3 regions of the Kitasatospora sp. P5_F3 genome follow, and region 3 is predicted to be linked to each of the others. Evidence: riboswitches for the same ligand, from Rfam matches in the RefSeq annotation. Region 3 holds a riboswitch; each other region holds the start of a gene.
What was found. Region 3 has a riboswitch for cobalamin ahead of ACXJMZ_RS19445 (cobalamin biosynthesis protein). Riboswitches for the same ligand answer to the same signal wherever they lie in the genome.

Region 1 (3,579 bases), on a different contig from region 3:
GTCCCGGACGAACGACCAGGCCAGCATGGTGACCGGGCCGGTCAGCATGCCCTTGACCGGACGCTCCGTCAGGGCCTGCGCGGTACGGAACCACTCGACCGTCATCGGGGCGGGCCTGGCCACGTCGCCCGCGATCACCGGCGGCCGGACGTACCGGCTGCCGTAGGACTGCACCCAGCCGTGCCGGGTGGTCAGGAAGCCGGTCAGCTGCTCGGCGAAGTACTGCACCATGTCGTTGCGTTCGGGCTCGCCGTGCACCAGCACGTCCAGACCGGCCAGCTCCTGGAAGGCGATCACCTCGCCCACCTCGGCGGCGATCCGCTCCTCGTACGCGGCCCGGTCGAGCCGGCCCGAGCGCAGCTCGGCGCGGGCGGCCCGGAGCGCGTCGGTCTGCGGGAAGGAGCCGATCGTGGTGGTCGGCAGTGGGGGCAGGCCGAGCCTGGCCTGCTGGGCGGCGGCACGCTCGGGGTACGGGGCGGCCCGCCGGGCGTCCCCGGGGGTGACGGTGGCGCAGCGGGCCCGGACCGCAGGGTCGTGGGTGAGCGCGGAGGCGCTCCGGGAGGCGCGGGCGGCCCGGTTGGCGGCCAGCTGCGGGGCGACCGCGTCCCGGCCCTCGGTGAGGGCCCGGGCCAGCGTGACCGTCTCGGTCACCTTCTGCCGGGCGAAGGCCAGCCAGCGCTGCACCTGTGGGTCCAACTCCCGCTCCAGGCCCGCGTCCAGCGGCACGTGCAGCAGCGAGCAGGACGGTGCCACGTCGACCCGCCCGGCCAGTCCGAGCAGCGGGACCAGGGTGGCCAAGGCCTGCTCCAGGTCGGCGGCCCAGACGTTGCGGCCGTCGATCACGCCCGCGATCAGCCGCTTGCCCGGCAGGCCGCCGAGTGCGGCCAGCGCGGGCAGGTTGGCGGCGGCGGGGCCGGTGAAGTCCAGCGCCAGGCCCTCCACCGGGGCCTTGGCGAGCACCGGCAGCGCCTCGCCGAGGGCGTCGAAGTAGGACGCCACCAGCAGCTTCGGACGGTCGGTCAGGGCGCCCAGGTCGCGGTAGGCGCGGGCGGCGGCGTTCAGCTCGGCCGGGGTGCGGTCCTGGACCAGCGCGGGCTCGTCCAGCTGGACCCAGTCGGCGCCGGCCGCCCGCAGGGTGGCGAGCAGTTCGGCGTACACCGGCAGCAGCCGGTCCAGCAGGGTGAGCGGCTGGAAGTCGGCGGCCACGCCCTCGGCGGGCTTGGCCAGCAGCAGGAAGGTGACCGGCCCGAGCAGTACCGGACGGGTGGTCAGCCCGGCCGCCCTGGCCTCGGCGAACTCGGCCAGCGGCTTGGCCGGGTCGGCCCGGAACACACTGTCGGGGCCGAGCTCGGGCACCAGGTAGTGGTAGTTGGTGTCGAACCACTTGGTCATCTCCAGCGGCGCCGCCTCGGCGGTGCCCCGGGCCATCGCGAAGTAGACCGCGAGCCGCTGCTCGGCGTCAGCGTCGGCGTCGGTGCTGTCGGCCGGGGCGAGCGCCGCGTGCCGGGGCGGGATCGCGCCGAGCATCCAGGCCGCGTCCAGCACGTGGTCATACAGCGAGAAGTGATTGCTGGGCAGTTCGCCGAGGCTGGCCCCGGCGAGGGCGGTGAAGGTCTTCCGGCGCAGTTCGGCGGCGGTGGCGAGCAGCTCGGCGGCGCTGCTGCGGCCGGACCAGTGGCGCTCGACGGCCTTCTTCAACTCACGGTCGGGGCCCTGCCGGGGGTAGCCGTGCAGGGTGGCGACGGTGGTGGGGGTGATGCCGGTCACGGAACTCTCCTTCGCGAGTTCGCGCGGGCCAGGAGGCGCGGGTACACGAAGGACCGGGCGATCCGTCAAGGAGCTGCCCGTGCCGCCGCCGACCCGCCCACGAGGTCCCGGTGTGAGGCCACGCTCCGCCGGTCGCGGGCGCGTGGGCAGTGGCAGGTCTTCGGACTCGCGGGCTCGCCGGGTACCGGCTCCTACCGGCCGTCGCTTCCCGAACGCGCTTGCGTCCAGTGCTAGTTGACGGCTTTCGTTCCCACTCACCGCTGCGGGGCAGTTCCGGACTCACACCGGATTCCCTCTTGCGACACCCTGCCTGGCGGACAGGGCGAACCAGCTGCACGGACCACCCTAGACCCTCCGTCCGACAGTCCGTCAGAAAAGCCGCCCGGGGGTCTTTGCCGATCTGTGACCACCCCCGGTGTGGGCAAGTGCTTAGGCATGGCTTAGCTTACTCCTGGGTGAGGGTGTCCTAAGTAGCCTCCGCCCGTCCCTCAAGCCGTCCCCGTCCGTGGAGTCCTGATGCCCGTCCGTCGCCCGCACCTCGCCGCGCTGCTCTCTCTCGCAGTGGCCGGAGCCGCGCTGACCGCCTGCACCGAGCAGAAGAAGGACGTCTCCTCGGACGGTGCGATCCAGGTGAACGCCTCGGACAGCTCCTGCGAGCTGTCGAAGACCAGCTTCCCGGCCGGTGCGGTCAACTTCGCGGTGCAGAACAAGGGTTCCAAGGTCACCGAGGTCTACGTCTACGCCGCGGGCGACAAGATCGTGGCCGAGCGGGAGAACATCGGGCCCGGCACCAAGGCCGCCATCACCTCCGAGATCAAGGCCGGCGAGTACGAGGTCGCCTGCAAGCCGGGCATGACCGGCGACGGCATCCGGCAGAAGATCACCGTGACCGGTGCCGGCGCCCCGGCCAAGGGTGACCCGCGCCTGGACAAGGCGGTCGCCGACTACCGCAAGTACGTGCAGGAGCAGGCCGACGCCACCATCCCGCTGGTGCAGAAGTTCGCCGACGCGATCAAGGCCGGGGACCTGGAGGGCGCCAAGGCGGCCTTCGCCCCGTCCCGGGTCGGCTGGGAGCGGACCGAGCCGGTGGCCGAGAGCTTCGGTGACATCGACCCGAAGACCGACGTCCGCGAGGACGGCCTGGAGCCCGGCCAGGAGTGGACCGGCTGGCACAAGCTGGAGAAGTCGCTCTGGGAGGCCGGCGCGATCACCGATGCCGACAAGAAGCTTGCCGACCAGCTGGTCAGCGACCTGAAGGAGTGGCAGAAGGTGGTCGGCACCGCCGACATCACCGCCACCAGCATGGCCAACGGTGCCAAGGAGCTGCTGGACGAGGTCGCCACCGGCAAGGTCACCGGCGAGGAGGACCGCTACAGCCACACCGACCTGTCCGACTTCGCGGGCAACGTCGAGGGCGCGCTGAAGGCGTACGAGCTGATCAAGCCGGTCGCCGCCGAGAAGGACCCGGAGCTGGCCAAGACCCTGGACCAGGAGTTCGCCGCGCTGCAGGCGATGCTCGCCAAGTACAAGCAGGGCGACAGCTACACCTCGTACGACAAGGTCGCCGAGCCGGAGCGGAAGGCCTTCTCGGACGCCGTCAACGCGCTCGCCGAGCCGCTGTCCAAGCTCGCCGCCGCCGTCGTGGTCAAGTAAGGCCTGAGGGAGAGTCATGAGCGAGCAGACGCAGGAACCCGCCGTGGAGCAGGGCCAGCAGGACCAGCAGCCCAAGGGCTCGGTCAGCCGACGCGCCGTCATCGGCTGGGCCGGGGCCGGGGTGGCGCTGGGCGCCGCCGCGGTCGGCACGGTGGCCGC
Region 2 (3,579 bases), on a different contig from region 3:
GTAGTAGGTGGTCTTCAGACCGACCTTCCAGGCGTACGCGTACATCGAGCTCAGCTTGCCGATGGTCGGCGCAGCCATGAAGAGGTTCAGCGACTGGCTCTGGTCGATGTACGGCTGCCGGGCGGCGGCCAGGTCGATCAGCGCCCGCTGCGGCAGCTCCCAGGCGGTGCGGTAGAGCGAACGGACCTCGGCGGGCAGCCAGTTGAGGTCCTGCACCGAGCCGTTCGACTCGCGCAGCGCGTCCCGGGTCTGCGCGTCCCAGACGCCCAGCTCCTTGAGGTCGCGGATCAGGTACGGGTTGACCTGGAGGAACTCGCCGGAGAGGGTCTCGCGCTTGAACAGGTTGGACACCTGCGGCTCGATGCACTCGTACACGCCGGCGATCGAGGCGATGGTCGCGGTCGGCGCGATCGCCAGCAGCAGCGAGTTGCGCAGGCCGGTCTCGGCGATGGTGGCGCGCAGCGCGTCCCATCGGTCGGCCCACTGCGGCGCGGTCTCGAAGTGGTCGATGTGCAGCTGGCCGCGGGCGGCGCGGGTCTCCGCGTACGCCTCGTGCCGGCCGAGCTGGACGGCCAGCTCGCTGGAGCGCTCGTAGGCGACCAGCATGATCCGCTCGGCGATCAGCGTGGAGAGCTGCTTGGCCTCGGCCGAGTCGAAGTCCAGCCGGAGCTGGAAGAAGACGTCCTGAAGGCCCATCACGCCGAGGCCGACCGGGCGCCAGCGGGAGTTGGAGGTGCCGGCCTCGGGGGTCGGGTAGAAGTTGATGTCGATGACCCGGTCCAGGAAGGTCACGGCGGTGCGCACGGTGGCGTCCAGCCGGTCCCAGTCCATGGAGTTGAGCAGGTCGGCGGCGGTGGCGCCGATCGCGACGTGCGCACCGAGGTTGACCGAGCCGAGGTTGCAGACCGCGGTCTCGGAGTCGTCGGTGACCTCCAGGATCTCGGTGCAGAGGTTCGAGGAGTGCACGGTGCGGCCGGGCACGGCGGTCTGGTTGGCGGCCCGGTTGGCGGCGTCCTTGAAGGTCATCCAGCCGTTGCCGGTGGTGGCCAGGGTGCGCATCATCCGGGCGTACAGGGTCTGCGCCGGGATGGTGCGGACGGCCTTGCCCTCGGCTTCGGCCTTCAGGTAGGCGGCGTCGAAGTCGGCGCCCCAGAGGTCGACCAGCTCGGGCACGTCGGCGGGGGAGAACAGCGACCAGTCGGCGTTGGCGTTCACCCGGCGCATGAACTCGTCCGGGATCCAGTGCGCGAGGTTCAGGTTGTGCGTACGCCGCGCCTCCTCGCCGGTGTTGTCGCGGAGCTCCAGGAACTCCTCGATGTCGGCGTGCCAGGTCTCCAGGTACACGCAGGCGGCGCCCTTGCGGCGGCCGCCCTGGTTCACCGCGGCGACCGAGGAGTCCAGGGTGCGCAGGAACGGGACGATGCCGTTGGACTTGCCGTTGGTGCCGCGGATCAGGCTGCCGCGCGAACGGATCCGGCTGTAGGAGAGGCCGATGCCGCCGGCGTGCTTGGAGAGCCGGGCGATCTGCGCGTAGCGGCTGTAGATCGAGTCCAGGTTGTCCAGCGGCGAGTCCAGCAGGTAGCAGGAGGACATCTGCGGGTGCTTGGTGCCGGAGTTGAAGAGCGTCGGCGAGGAGGTCAGGTACTCCAGGCGGCTCATCAGGGTGTAGAGCTCGGCCACCTCGGCCACCGACTGCTCGGTGTCACCGACCGCGAGACCGGCCGCGACCCGGAGCAGGAAGTGCTGCGGGGTCTCGATCACCTTGCGGGTGATCGGGTGGCGCAGCAGGTACCGGGACTGCACGGTGCGCAGGCCGAAGTACTCGAAGCGGTCGTCGCCCTGCTGGTCGATCAGGGCGTCGAAAGCGTCGGAGTGCTTGGCCACGAACGCGGCGGTGACGTCGCCGATCAGGCCCTCGGTGTGGCCGACCACGATCGAGGCGGAGAAGGAGACGGCGCCCTGGCCGATCGCCTCGTCCTGGATCTCCAGGGCGAGCAGGCGGGCGGCGAGCTTCGAGTACTGCGGGTCCTCGGCGATCATCGAGGCGGCAGCTTCCACGGCCAGTCCGCGCAGCTCGGCGAAGTCCGAGTTGGCGTTCCGGCCGCGCAGCGCAGCGGCCGCGACGTGGCCGGGGTCCACCTGGGGCAGGTCGATGCTGCGGTCGGTGAGCAGCCGAAGCAGCGCAGCACCAGGGTCGGTGTGAGCGGAGTCGGCAGAACCCTGGGAGGGCAGGGCAACTGAGGCAGCGATGGTCAAGGCGCTTCTCTCCTGGCGGCGGCGGTCGGCGAGGGGCTACCGGACCGTCAGGGCACAGGGGAGCGGCGCGGAACACCTGACGGCGCGCGCGAATACCCCCCCGGCCCGCCCGCGAGGCCCGGATGTCACTGCTGTGCTGAATGGCGTCTGCGGGGAAGCCGTGTCGCACACCGTCGGCAGGTCCTCGGACTCACGGGCGCCCCTTGGGCCGCGCGCTCACCGCTGCGGGGCAGTCCCGGAATCACACCGGGTTCCCCTGCTTCGACAGCGAGAGCGAGCATACATGTAGTGGCACCCTGCCGACGTGACCCCACATCTTGTGCGCGCAGTGTGTCGGGCTGACTCCTCGTCGGGTTCGGGGACGACGCCGTCGGATCGGTCGGCGGACGGTCGGCGCACACTGCCCGGGCACAAAACAGTCACCGATCGGCCCTGCGTCGGCGCTTTGGATTACTATCTCGCCTCATGAGCGAGGGAACGGGTACGCCGACCGGTCAGCAGCCCGAACAGCCGATACCGGGCCAGCCGGTCCCGCAGCCTCCGTACCCGCAGCCGGGGCCGGGGCAGCCGGGTGGCATGTATCTGCCGCAGCAGGCCCCGTGGCAGCAACAGCAGCAGTTCGGCGGGCCGGTTGAGCCCGACTGGGCCGATCTGGCGGACCGTCACGAGCAGGAGTCCCGCAAGCGCCGTCGGCGCCTGATCGGTGGCGTCGTCGTCGCCGTCCTGGTGGTCGGCGCCCTGACCGCCACCGGTGTGGTGATCGCGGGCAAGCGCGGGGAGGAGCCCAAGCCCGGCCCGACCACAGCCGTCTCCTCGCCGGCGGCCTCTCCCGCGAAGCCCACCCCATCGCCGAAGGCCGCCGACCTGTTGGCGAGTACGGCCACCGACAAGGGGCCGACCGATGCCGCAGCCCTCTTCCCGGCCCAGACCAGGACGATCGACGGCCGGACCTGGACCCGACTGGTCACGGACAGCGACGCCGCCTGCGGCACGACGACGGGCGGGCTGGGCAAGGTCCTGGTCGGCGCTTCCTGCCGGGGCCTGGTGCGCGCCAGCTACGTCTCCGAGGGCAGCGTGGTGACGGTCGGAATCGCGGTGTTCGAGAAGAAGGAGAGCGCCGACGCGGTGCTGGCCAAGCATGTCGGGGCGATCCAGGGGCTGGTCGAGAAGGGCGCCAACTTCTGCACCTCGGGCGGCTGCCCGGAGACGCACGCCTCGCTCGGCCGGTACGTGTTCTACACGGTGGCCGGCTCGCTCAAGCCCGAGGTGAAGGACGACCCGGTCTCGGCGGCCGCGGCCAAGTCCTTCGCGGACTTCACCAAG
Region 3 (3,579 bases):
CGGCAGCCCGGCCGCCGCCCGCGCCTTCAGCACCGGCTCGATCCCGCGCTCGCGCAGCCAGGCCAGGTCGGCCACGGTGGCCCGGGTGCCGGGCAGCACCACCAGGTCGGCGTCGGCCAGCTCCTCGGCCCGGGTGGCCCAGCGCACCAGCACGCCCGGCTCCTGGGCCAGCGCGTCCAGGTCGGTGAAGTTCGACAGCCTCGGGAAGCGGACCACCGCGACCCGCAGCACGTCCGCCCCGACCGGGCCGCGCACCGAACCCTGGTCCACCACCGTGGTCAGGTCGAGCGAGTCCTCGGCGTCCAGCCACAGGCCGGAGAGCATCGGCAGGGTGCCGAGCACCGGACGGCCCGTCAGCTCGCGCAGCATCTCCAGGCCGGGCGCCAGCAGCCGGGCGTCGCCCCGGAACTTGTTCACGAACCAGCCCGCCACCAGCGCCTGGTCCTCCGCCGAGAGCAGCGCCAGCGTCCCGTACATCGCGGCGAACACCCCGCCCCGGTCGATGTCGCCGACCACCACCACGGGCAGCCTCGCCGCCGTGGCCAGGCCCATGTTGGCGATGTCCCGGTCCCGCAGGTTGATCTCGGCGGGCGAGCCGGCGCCCTCGCAGACCACCACCTCGTACCGGCTGCGCAGGTCGGCCAGGCACTCCAACGCCCGCTCCAGCAGGACGGGCTTGCGCTCGCGGTAGTCCAGCGCGCCGACCTCGGCGACCGCCCGGCCGAGCAGCACCACCTGGCTGCGGCCGTCCGCACCGGGCTTGAGCAGCACCGGGTTCATCGCCGCCTCCGGCTCCACCCGGGCGGCCTGCGCCTGCATCGCCTGGGCGCGGCCGATCTCGGCGCCGTCGGCGGTGACGAAGGAGTTCAGCGACATGTTCTGCGCCTTGAACGGGGCCACCCTGACGCCCTGTCGGGCCAGCCAGCGGCAGATGCCCGCGGTGACCACGCTCTTGCCCGCGTCCGAGGTCGTTCCGGCGACCAGCAGTGAACCGCTCACGACTTCCTCCACGCGTACAGGGCCCGGCCGGTCACGGTGACCGCCAGCGCCAGGGCTCCGACCCGCCGGGACAGCGCGCAGGCCCGCTCGATGTCATCGACCGTCACCGGCCGCAGCTCGCCGCCGAGTACGGGCCGGTGCTCGACTCGCTCCCCGTACTGGAGCGTGCCGCCCAGCCGCACCCCGAGCGCCCCGGCGAAGGCCGACTCGGCCTGCCCGGCGTTGGGGCTCGGGTGTGACGAGCCGTCACGGCGCCAGACCCGCCAGGCGGTCCGCGGCTCGGCCGCGGCCGCCACGGTGAGCAGTGCGGTCAGCCGGGCGCCCGGCCAGCCCGCCAGGTCGTCCAGCCGGGCCGACGCCCAGCCGAACCGCAGGTGGCGCGGGGAGCGGTGACCGACCATCGCGTCCAGGGTGTTGACGGCCCGGAAGGCGAGCAGACCGGGCGTACCGGCCAGCGCGCCCCAGGTGAGCGCGTTCACCACGGCGTCGGCGGTGTTCTCGGCGACGGACTCCACCACCGCGCGGGCGATCTGCGGCCCGTCCAGCGCGCTCGGGTCCCGGCCGCACAGGTGCGGCAGCCGCTCCCGGGCGGCCGCCAGGTCGTCCGCCGCCAGCGAGCGGCCGATGGTGCGGGCCTCCCGGGTCAGCGAGGTGCCGCCCAGCACCGTCCAGGTCGCGGCGGCGGCCAGGCAGGCCCGGGCCAGCGGCGCCCGGCGCAGGGCGCGCTCGGCGAGCACCGCCCCGGCCGCGACGGTGCCCACACAGGCGGCGGTGTACGCGGCGCCGGCCGGACGGTGGTCACGCCAGAGGCGGCGCTCCAGCCGGGTGGCGGCGGAGCCGAAGACGGCGACGGGGTGACCCCGACGGGGGTCGGCGAACCGCGCGTCGGCCAGGTAGCCGGCGACGGATCCGAGCAGGAACGGGAGCGCGGGGGTCAGTCGGCGCACGACGGCGACGGGTCGGCTCGGTCCTGGGTGGCCGGCATGGCGTGGGTGTCCTCACTCAGGGTCCGCGCCCTGGATCGACGTACCGGGGGTGAGAGTCTCCTGGCTTCCGGGTCCGACACACCCTCGGGCCTTCCAACAGCCGCCGCAGCGGGCCGTCGTGACCATATGTCGAGAGTGCTCCCCGGTGACAGTGGCGGGACCGCGCCGGACTCGCACCGGCTTCCTCTACTTGCCTCCGTTTGGCTGAAGGATCCCATCACGCGGCCGGACAGGCAGTCAACAGAGGGCGCGGAGGGGTTGGTCACACGTCTGTTCGCCCCACCGAGCGGGGTGCTCCCGGGCGGGTGAAGCTGGCCCTGGCGCGGCGTCGGTCCGCGCCCGAACTGGAGGACGGTCATGACCGATCTCGGCAAGCTTCTCGGGGGTCTGCTCGGCGGCACGGGCGGTAGCGCAGGCAGTGGGGGCAACCTGCTGGCCATGCTGCTCGGCGCACTCGGCGGCGGCCAGGGGGCGGCGGGCGGTCTCGGCGCACTGCTCCAACAGCTGACCCAGGGCGGCCTCGGCTCCCAGGCCCAGTCCTGGGTCGGCACCGGCGACAACCACCCGGTCACCGGCGCCGAACTCGCCGCCGCCCTGCCCGACCGCGAGCTGGACGACCTGGCCGAACAGTCCGGCCTCTCCCGCGAGCAGGTCGCCGAGCAACTCGCCGCCCAGCTCCCCACCGCCGTCGACCAGCTCACCCCGACCGGCGAAGTGCCGACCCCGGCCACCCTGGACGAGCTCTTCGGCAAGCGCTGAAGCCACCTGCGCTCCGGGCTCAGCCATCAGGGGCTCGGGGAACTGCGACGCCGACCTCTGGAGCGTTGCACCTATGTGGATGGTCAGGCACTTTCGCAGTGACCCCGGCGCCAGATCTCCTCGCAGTTCCCCGAGCCCCTGACCGTAGATGCTCAAGCACCTGCCAACAGTGCAGCCCTGCAACGTGGCTACCTCCGAGTACGAGGGCTGATCAGGCGTCAGCGGCTGTAGGAATCGCCAATGCCCCGGCAGAGCGCCCCCAGGGGCTTCGTGTGTTCAGCGGGTGCTCGGGCAGCCCGCCCGGGCCTAGCGTCTGGTGGCATGCGACGAAGACCGCCCGCCCCCMCCCCCGTGCCCTTCTCGCCGACTGCGGCGCGGTCCCACCGGGCCGGCCTCGGCCTGACCCCGGATCAGGTCGCCGAAGGAATGGCCGCGCACGGCGTCCGTCTGCTGCCGATGCACGTGATCGGCTGGGAGACCGGTGAGTTCCGGCCGTCCGAGGAGGAGTTCATCGCGCTGGCCCGGGCCCTCTGGTGTCCGCCCGCCCAGCTGATGGGCACCGCACCGGCCACCCTGCGGGACTTCCGGGTGGCCCGCGAGCTGTCCCAGGAGCAGGCCGCCGAGCGGATCGGTGTGACCCTCCGGGCGTACGAGCAGGCCGAGCTGGCCGGCAAGTGGGGCGGAGACGCCGCACAGACGTACGCGCTGGCCCACGCGCTGGGCATCGGGCTGCGGATGCTGGTGCACGTGACCCACCGTCAGGACGAGCTCGACCGCTGCCTGCGCCAGTGCGTGGACGGCCGCTGGCAGTCCCAGGTGAAGCCGGTCGCCAAGA

Region 1: it holds a riboswitch for cobalamin, as region 3 does, so the genes downstream of both, metE (5-methyltetrahydropteroyltriglutamate--homocysteine S-methyltransferase) here and ACXJMZ_RS19445 (cobalamin biosynthesis protein) in region 3, are expected to answer to the same signal.
Region 2: it holds a riboswitch for cobalamin, as region 3 does, so the genes downstream of both, ACXJMZ_RS25760 (ribonucleoside-diphosphate reductase subunit alpha) here and ACXJMZ_RS19445 (cobalamin biosynthesis protein) in region 3, are expected to answer to the same signal.

Annotation. Positions count from the first base shown of each region.
Region 1 is NZ_JBFUMY010000064.1:7,507-11,085, forward strand. Features, by position in the region: gene metE (5-methyltetrahydropteroyltriglutamate--homocysteine S-methyltransferase) at 1-1,767, opposite strand, end outside; cobalamin riboswitch at 1,902-2,115, opposite strand; gene efeO (iron uptake system protein EfeO) at 2,284-3,420, shown strand; gene efeB (iron uptake transporter deferrochelatase/peroxidase subunit) at 3,437-3,579, shown strand, end outside.
Region 2 is NZ_JBFUMY010000050.1:61,919-65,497, forward strand. Features, by position in the region: gene ACXJMZ_RS25760 (ribonucleoside-diphosphate reductase subunit alpha) at 1-2,256, opposite strand, end outside; cobalamin riboswitch at 2,415-2,575, opposite strand; gene ACXJMZ_RS25765 (hypothetical protein) at 2,722-3,579, shown strand, end outside.
Region 3 is NZ_JBFUMY010000031.1:83,736-87,314, reverse strand. Features, by position in the region: gene ACXJMZ_RS19450 (cobyric acid synthase) at 1-999, opposite strand, end outside; gene ACXJMZ_RS19445 (cobalamin biosynthesis protein) at 996-1,937, opposite strand; cobalamin riboswitch at 2,020-2,219, opposite strand; gene ACXJMZ_RS19440 (YidB family protein) at 2,343-2,744, shown strand; gene ACXJMZ_RS19435 (helix-turn-helix domain-containing protein) at 3,066-3,579, shown strand, end outside.